3 regions of the Caproiciproducens sp. NJN-50 genome follow, and region 2 is predicted to be linked to each of the others. Evidence: riboswitches for the same ligand, from Rfam matches in the RefSeq annotation. Region 2 holds a riboswitch; each other region holds the start of a gene.
The links. Region 2 has a riboswitch for nickel and cobalt ahead of EQM14_RS12055 (cation-translocating P-type ATPase). Riboswitches for the same ligand answer to the same signal wherever they lie in the genome.
Positions count from the first base shown of each region.

Region 1 (2,269 bases), 1.6 Mb from region 2:
GTGGTCAGGAATATTCAGCCATGTGAATATTCCCACAAGGGCAAACAAGACTGCAGCAATTCCTGCGCATAGTTTAACAAGACTTCCGGTTTGCTTTTGTAGGGGTGTGGGTTCCTCCGGTGCGGATGCAACATTGACTCCGATTTTTCCATACTCAGTGGTGTTGCCAATTTTATCTACCAGTACCGTTGCTGTGCCCTGTGTAACCAGCGTGCCGGCATAACAATAATCACGCCGCCAATAGTCGCTTGTTGACTCTGCACTCTCAGTGTTGATTTTCCACACACCTTCCGCTTCGCCGGTCAACGAAGATTCATCGACACACAGGTCGTTACATTTTATTACAACTCCATCTGCCGGGATCTTGACGCCCTCATAAATCATCATTAAGTCACCGGGCACAAGGTCGGCACTAGCAATAGTCCGCTCCTTTCCATTACGAATAACAGTGATATGCGGGGCAGATAAATCTTTCAGGGCATTTAAGGTTTTATCGGTTTTCCATTCTTGAATTACATCAATGCTGATTATGCCCACCACAAAAACCAGCATAATTGCACCATCTCTGGGCTCTCCCAGAATAAAATAAATGGTTGCGGCGACAATGAGCAGTAAAAACATTGGTTCACAGATAATATGCAGAAGTTTTTTGAAAAAGCTCTCTTTCTTCTGTGTGGTCAATTCGTTTTTACCATATTGCTCCTGCAATCGTTTTGCTTCGGTGGCAGTTAAGCCAGCCATGTTTTGCTTTTTGTCTGTCATAAAAGTTACCTCCGTTTTAGCCTTTCGGCAATCGTTTGATAGCTCTATGGCACTCCATTTCGGGGTCATGTGTTCCATTGGGGGTATAAAAAAGCACGCCTATGGAACATACTACTGTCCCACAGATGTGCTCAAATTGCAATCTGTTGCCGCTCATTGGGCGACCCGGCCCCACACCCTTGCGGGCATCGCCTGCTCAGTTTGTACTGTTGATCTCGCATTCATGCTGAATGTAATGCAGTGCAAAGAGATTCTGTATATTATATGCTGGAGATGCATGTTTGTCAAGCGCTTATAAAAATTTGTTATGATAACGGTTGTTGTTTTACAATCTCACTTCCGACCTTAAATTTGAAGCATAGTCTTACCGTCTCGGTAAACCGGCTGTGTCAAGGAGTGTAATCCAATGCGCATTGCGTGCTTTTGATTCCGTTTCATGGCAATTCTTCTGTGCTACGGCATAGGTTATTTTTTCTCAAGATGGATGTTTCTTTTGCAATACCCTTTCCGGATTTCTCTGCCTTTCTTATTTACGATTGTCCTACCCGAGAGAAGTAAAGCTCGCAATTCACCATCGAATGAAAATGTTTTCAAACACATTGACAAAGCTTGATTTGACGCATATAATAATGATATATCGAATATTCTTGATATGAGGTGAAGAATTGGTAGCGGCTTATGAGGAACACGCAAAGGTGTTCAAAGCATTTTGCGATGAAAAACGTCTGAGGATACTCGGGCTTCTGCGCGGCGGCGAAAAATGCGCCTGCGTTTTGTTGGAGCAGCTGGACTTGGGACAATCGGGGCTTTCCTACCACATGAAAATTCTGGTTGAGTCAGGCATTGTGGAGAGTCGGCAGGAAGGCAAATGGACGCATTACAAAATTAGTGAAAAAGGCAGTGCTAATGCCTGTGCTCTATTAAAGAAACTGACAACGCCGGACTTGGTTAGAGAAGAAGGTAATTGTTGCGAAAGATAAAAGCCATCTGAAGGATGGCTTTTAACAGGCACAATACATCAAAATTTATTGATATGATTGTCCTATTTTGAAAGTGAGGTTCATTGGTGTGCAGCTATTAAAAGCAATCTGGGATTTCTTTCAAGGCCAAATACTTGGAATGAAGTGGTTGAATAGTATCATCGGCAACGGTTTATCGGCCTTGGGACTGGACCTAAACAACCGCTGGATTGGGAGCATTCAATTTTTTATTTATGACGTTATAAAGATTGTACTTCTTTTATGCTTCCTAATTTTTATTATTAGCTATATTCAGAGCTATTTTCCTCCTGAGCGAAGCAAGAAGATATTGGGTCGTTTTCATGGGATTGGGGCGAACTCGGCGGCGGCGCTGCTCGGGACGGTGACACCGTTCTGTTCATGTTCATCAATACCGCTTTTCATAGGTTTTACATCTGCAGGTCTGCCTTTGGGAGTAACTTTTTCATTTCTTATATCCTCTCCGATGGTAGACCTTGGCTCCCTTGTCCTTTTGATGAGTATCTTTG
Region 1 covers NZ_CP035283.1:823,739-826,007, forward strand. The annotation lists gene EQM14_RS03970 (cation-translocating P-type ATPase) at 1-762, opposite strand, end outside; NiCo riboswitch at 875-972, opposite strand; gene EQM14_RS03975 (ArsR/SmtB family transcription factor) at 1,428-1,742, shown strand; partial or broken gene EQM14_RS03980 (permease) at 1,831-2,269, shown strand, end outside.
Region 1: linked by a shared signal. The riboswitch ahead of EQM14_RS03970 (cation-translocating P-type ATPase) and the one ahead of EQM14_RS12055 (cation-translocating P-type ATPase) in region 2 are both predicted to bind nickel and cobalt.

Region 2 (2,269 bases):
CCACCGCGGGGAGCTTTCGTACCAGCGACTGCTTTTTGGCAAGCCGCCAGGCGCCCATGGAAAGGAACACGGTGAGGATGACCGGGAATTCCTCCGGGATCATTGCCATGGCCAGCGTGACGCCGGAGAGGATGCTCTCGATCAGCCGGTCCCTGAAGGAATGGTCGGGGATGTTCAGCCACGTGGCGCAGCCGACCAGCACGAACAGAACGGCGGCGATGCCTGCGCAGAGCTGCACCAATCTGCCGGTCTGCTTCTGCAGCGGCGTCGGGTTCTCGGGCGCGTTCGCCACGTTCGTTCCGATCTTTCCGTATTCGGTCGCCGCGCCGATTTTCCCGACCCGGACCAGGGCGCTGCCTTGCAGGACAAGTGTGCCTGCATAGCAATAGTCGCGCCGCCACGTATCCGGCTGCTTCTCCGCAGAATCGGCAACGACTTTCCAGACGCCCTCCGCTTCGCCGGTCAGGGAGGATTCATCGACGCACAGATCGCTTGCCCGGACGACTTCTCCGTCGGCCGGGATCTTGACGCCCTCAGCGATCAGCATGAGGTCGCCCGGAACCAGATCGGCACTGCTGATCGTCTTTTCTTCGCCGTCCCGTATCACCCGGACACGCGGCGCGGAGAGATCCTTCAGGGCCTCGAGCGTTTTATCCGTTTTCCTTTCCTGGATCACATCGATGCCGATGATGCCAACGACAAAAATCAGCATAATTGCCCCATCGCGGGGTTCTCCCAAGAAAAAGTAGATCGCGGCTGCAATCAACAGGAGAAGGAACATAGGCTCGCTGGCGGTGTGAAGTATCTTGCTGAAGAAGCTTTGTCTTTTTTGCGGCGTCAACTCATTCTTGCCGAATCTTTCCTGTAATTCCCGAGCCTTTTCAGTGGTAAGGCCATACGAAACCGGCGCTTGCTCTTGGTTTGTCATATCAGTTACCTCCGTGTCGCCTCACGGCGTTCATAAGATAGCTCTATGGCACTCCATAAATCCAGTTATTCCAAGATATGTATAAAAAAACACATCCATGGAACATACAACTGTCCCACAGATGTGATACGAGTCAATCTGTTGCCGTCACCGGCCCAGCCCCACAAACCTATCGGTTCATCGCCTGCTCAGTTTGTACTGTAGATTAAAATGCAGTGCAAAGAGATTCTTCAATGATACTATATGGAGAATAGTTTGTCAAGGTGTAATCAGATGTGAAAAAACGAGGATTAAACATCGAACTTAATGATAATTTCTTTCCGCTTCTAAAGCGCTTTCTCAAAGGACAATTTATAATATGAGTCAAAGCAATGGGAAAGGAGTAGAAAGCTGTGCCTGAGGAATGAAAGGATTACGGGCCCATACCAATTGTGGTAAATATTGAAAAGCAATGCATTCCGCACTGCCTTGTGGACAGGAAACCACCTTCAGCTAACGTTGATGAGTATCAATATGAACGATGACATCGGGCTTGAAATGCAACGTTGACCAGTTTATTCGGATCGAACCGGGAGAAAGGGGTTGTAAGAATCGGTGATTATTTTGACCTTATTCGAAGTTCAGAGCTTTCTTAACTACGTATTACAAAAAATCCGCCTCGCGGGATGTTTCCCGCGAGGCGGATAACAATCCATATTACAGGTTCCCGTTTTTTCAGCCCTTGCCTGCATGCAGTTCTTTTTGTCTTTTAGCCATGTATCTGCCGGTATCTTTCACCAAGATCCAAAGAACGGCAAGACGACTTTCCAATTTTAAGAACAGTAATGTAAGCAAAAGGAGTACAAGCAATGCAAATCCCACAATAAATAAGACCGCCGCCGCCTGATTTTCCTGATACATGGCCTTTACGAAGAGAGAAACCGTCGCCGCATACCTTTGCAGGATAAGATTCGGCAGAGAGGGCAGTTGGACCAACGTCAGCGTATCCGCCGATCCGGCTTTGGCGATCAGATAATGGTAATAGCTGTTCTGCGTCATCAGCTCCGCGCCGGCGCCTCCGCTGATGAGATATCTGACTCCGTTCCTGGTGTAATCAAAATAACTGTGGATATGGGAGAGATAGACCATATCGACCTTATATTTCGTCATGAGGTTTTCAAACCGTTCGGCTTCCTGCTTGGTCTGAAAGCCGTGGTCTATGCTTTCGTCTTCGCTGTAAGCTTCCAGCTTCTGCTCGACAAAGCCGCCCTCCTTTTTGACCTTATCCGTGTAGGCCTGGATCTCATTGGGCTTGACGCCGCTTCTCGGATCTGCCGGAGGCACATGGGATATTACATAAAT
Region 2 covers NZ_CP035283.1:2,496,174-2,498,442, forward strand. The annotation lists gene EQM14_RS12055 (cation-translocating P-type ATPase) at 1-928, opposite strand, end outside; NiCo riboswitch at 1,037-1,130, opposite strand; partial or broken gene EQM14_RS16755 (cupin domain-containing protein) at 1,336-1,505, shown strand; gene EQM14_RS12065 (metallophosphoesterase family protein) at 1,643-2,269, opposite strand, start outside.

Region 3 (2,269 bases), 650 kb from region 2:
TTCACAATACGAAATCATGGCCTTTTCCATAGGGTCATATGCGTCCGGTTCACAGGCCATCCCCATGACCGCGCAGAGGTCCCGCTCTTTGTTTTCCTCCGTCCACGTATCGCATACGGTCATCTGATTCATCGTAATGGTGCCGGTCTTATCAACGCAAAGAACCGACACGGCGCCGAGCGTTTCTACGGAAGCCAGCCTGCGCATAAGCGAATGCCTTTTTGCAAGCCGCCATGCGCCCATGGAAAGGAAGACTGTCAAAATAACCGGGAACTCTTCCGGGATCATGGCCATGGCGAGCGTGACGCCGGAAAGGATGCTTTCGATCAGCCTGTCGGTAAATTGGTGGTCCGGGATATTCAGCCAAGTGAAGCAGCCTACCAATACAAACAGGACCGCCGCAATAACCGCGCAAAGCTTCACGAGCCCGCGGGTCTGCCTCTGAAGCGGCGACGGGGCTTCCGGCGCGCCGACGACATTTGTACCGATTTTCCCGAACTCGGTGGCTTTGCCGATTTGATCCACGCGGACCAGCGCGCTTCCCTGCGTCACAAGAGTCCCCGCGTAGCAGTGGTCGCACCGCCAGTGCCCGCCGTCTGTATCGGCGGTCCCGAGCGCGACCTTCCAAACGCCTTCCGCTTCGCCCGTCATGGACGACTCGTCGACGCACAGATCGTTTGCCTGAAGGATCTCCCCGTCCGCCGGGATCTTGTCGCCTTCGGCAATCAGCATGATATCTCCCGGGACAAGATCAGCGCTGTCGATCCGCTGCTCCGCTCCGTCCCGCAGCACCGTAATGCGCGGTGCCGCGAGATCCTTTAAGGCGTTCAGGGTCTTGTCGGTTTTCCAGCCCTGGATCACATCGATACTGATCATACCCGATACAAAGATCAGCATAACAACTCCGTCGCGCGGCTCACCCAGCAAAAAATAGATGACCGCCGTCACGATGAGCAGCAAAAACATAGGTTCCGACAAGGCTTTCAAAATCTCTTGAAGAACATTCTTCTTCTTTTTCGGAATCAATTCGTTCCTGCCGAATCGCTTTTGACGTTGCACGGCTTCCGCCGTCGTCAGGCCGGTTGGATTTGTGGTGTTCTTTCGTTCTGTCATAAAAGTTACCTCCATAATGCTTCTTAAGCATTTATGCGACAGCTCCATGGCATTGCAAAGATACAGCTGCAGTCTCAAAAGGGTACAAAAATACCAGTGAGACAACATACTGTCCCACAGGTTCTGATCAACCTGTTGCCGCGAGGCCCAGCCCCATAAACCCATATCGGGTTTATCGCCTGCTCAGTTTGTACTGTAGATCAAATGCAGCGCAAAGAGATGAAAGATATTCTATCATATTCATTTACTCGCGTCAAGTGATTAAAAACAAAAAGATAAGATTCCCATCATGAATTTTATGGCGGATCCTGAGAGAAAACCTATTTTTTCTTTTTCCTTTTTTTAGAAATCCAAACAACAAAACCAACCCCGCCGACCGCCATCACGGCGAGAGTAATGTAGGTATAGAGATTCATGGATTGGCTGACGCGTTCCCAGCCGGCTCCGGCAAAAGCACCCAGCGCCACCAGAACCACATTCCAAATTGCGGAGCCGAGGGTGGTGTACAAAAGGAACCTGCCTCTGCGCATCCGCGCCATCCCCGCGGGGATGGAGATGAGGCTTCGGACTAATGGAATAAACCGGCAAAAAAAGACGGTGGAGGCACCGCGCCGATTAAACCAGCCTTCCGCCCGTTCCACATCCCCTTTTTTCAGCCCGAGGACATGTCCCCATTTCCCGATGAACCTGTCCATTTTCTCGGCCGGAAGCAGCCGTCCGACACCGTAAAGGACGATTGCCCCAGCCACCGACCCGATGGTGGCGGACAAGGTGACAATCCAGATGTTCATGCTGGTGTAAGTGGTCATGAAGCCGCCGAAAGTCAGGATCAGCTCGGAAGGAATGGGAGGAAACAGGTTCTCGATTGCAATCAGCAGTGCTATCCCCACGTATCCGTACTGGTTCATAATATGGATGACCCATTCCTGCATTTTGAACTTCCTTTCAATCAAGATAGCAGTTTTTGGCGATGGCTATCACCCAAGTGAAAAGCGGCCTTTTTGCGAATGTCGAATCGGTCGATGCCCCGAATCAGCTCACGGACGTGTCCTGCCTCGGATTCCCGGCGAAAACATGGAAAAACAGCGAATCTGCCGGACAAGCCGGCAGCTCGCTGCATGGAGGTCTGAACCGGGGCGGATATCCGCGCGGCCCG
Region 3 covers NZ_CP035283.1:1,843,642-1,845,910, forward strand. The annotation lists gene EQM14_RS08825 (cation-translocating P-type ATPase) at 1-1,113, opposite strand, end outside; NiCo riboswitch at 1,221-1,310, opposite strand; gene EQM14_RS08830 (DedA family protein) at 1,434-2,045, opposite strand.
Region 3: linked by a shared signal. The riboswitch ahead of EQM14_RS08825 (cation-translocating P-type ATPase) and the one ahead of EQM14_RS12055 (cation-translocating P-type ATPase) in region 2 are both predicted to bind nickel and cobalt.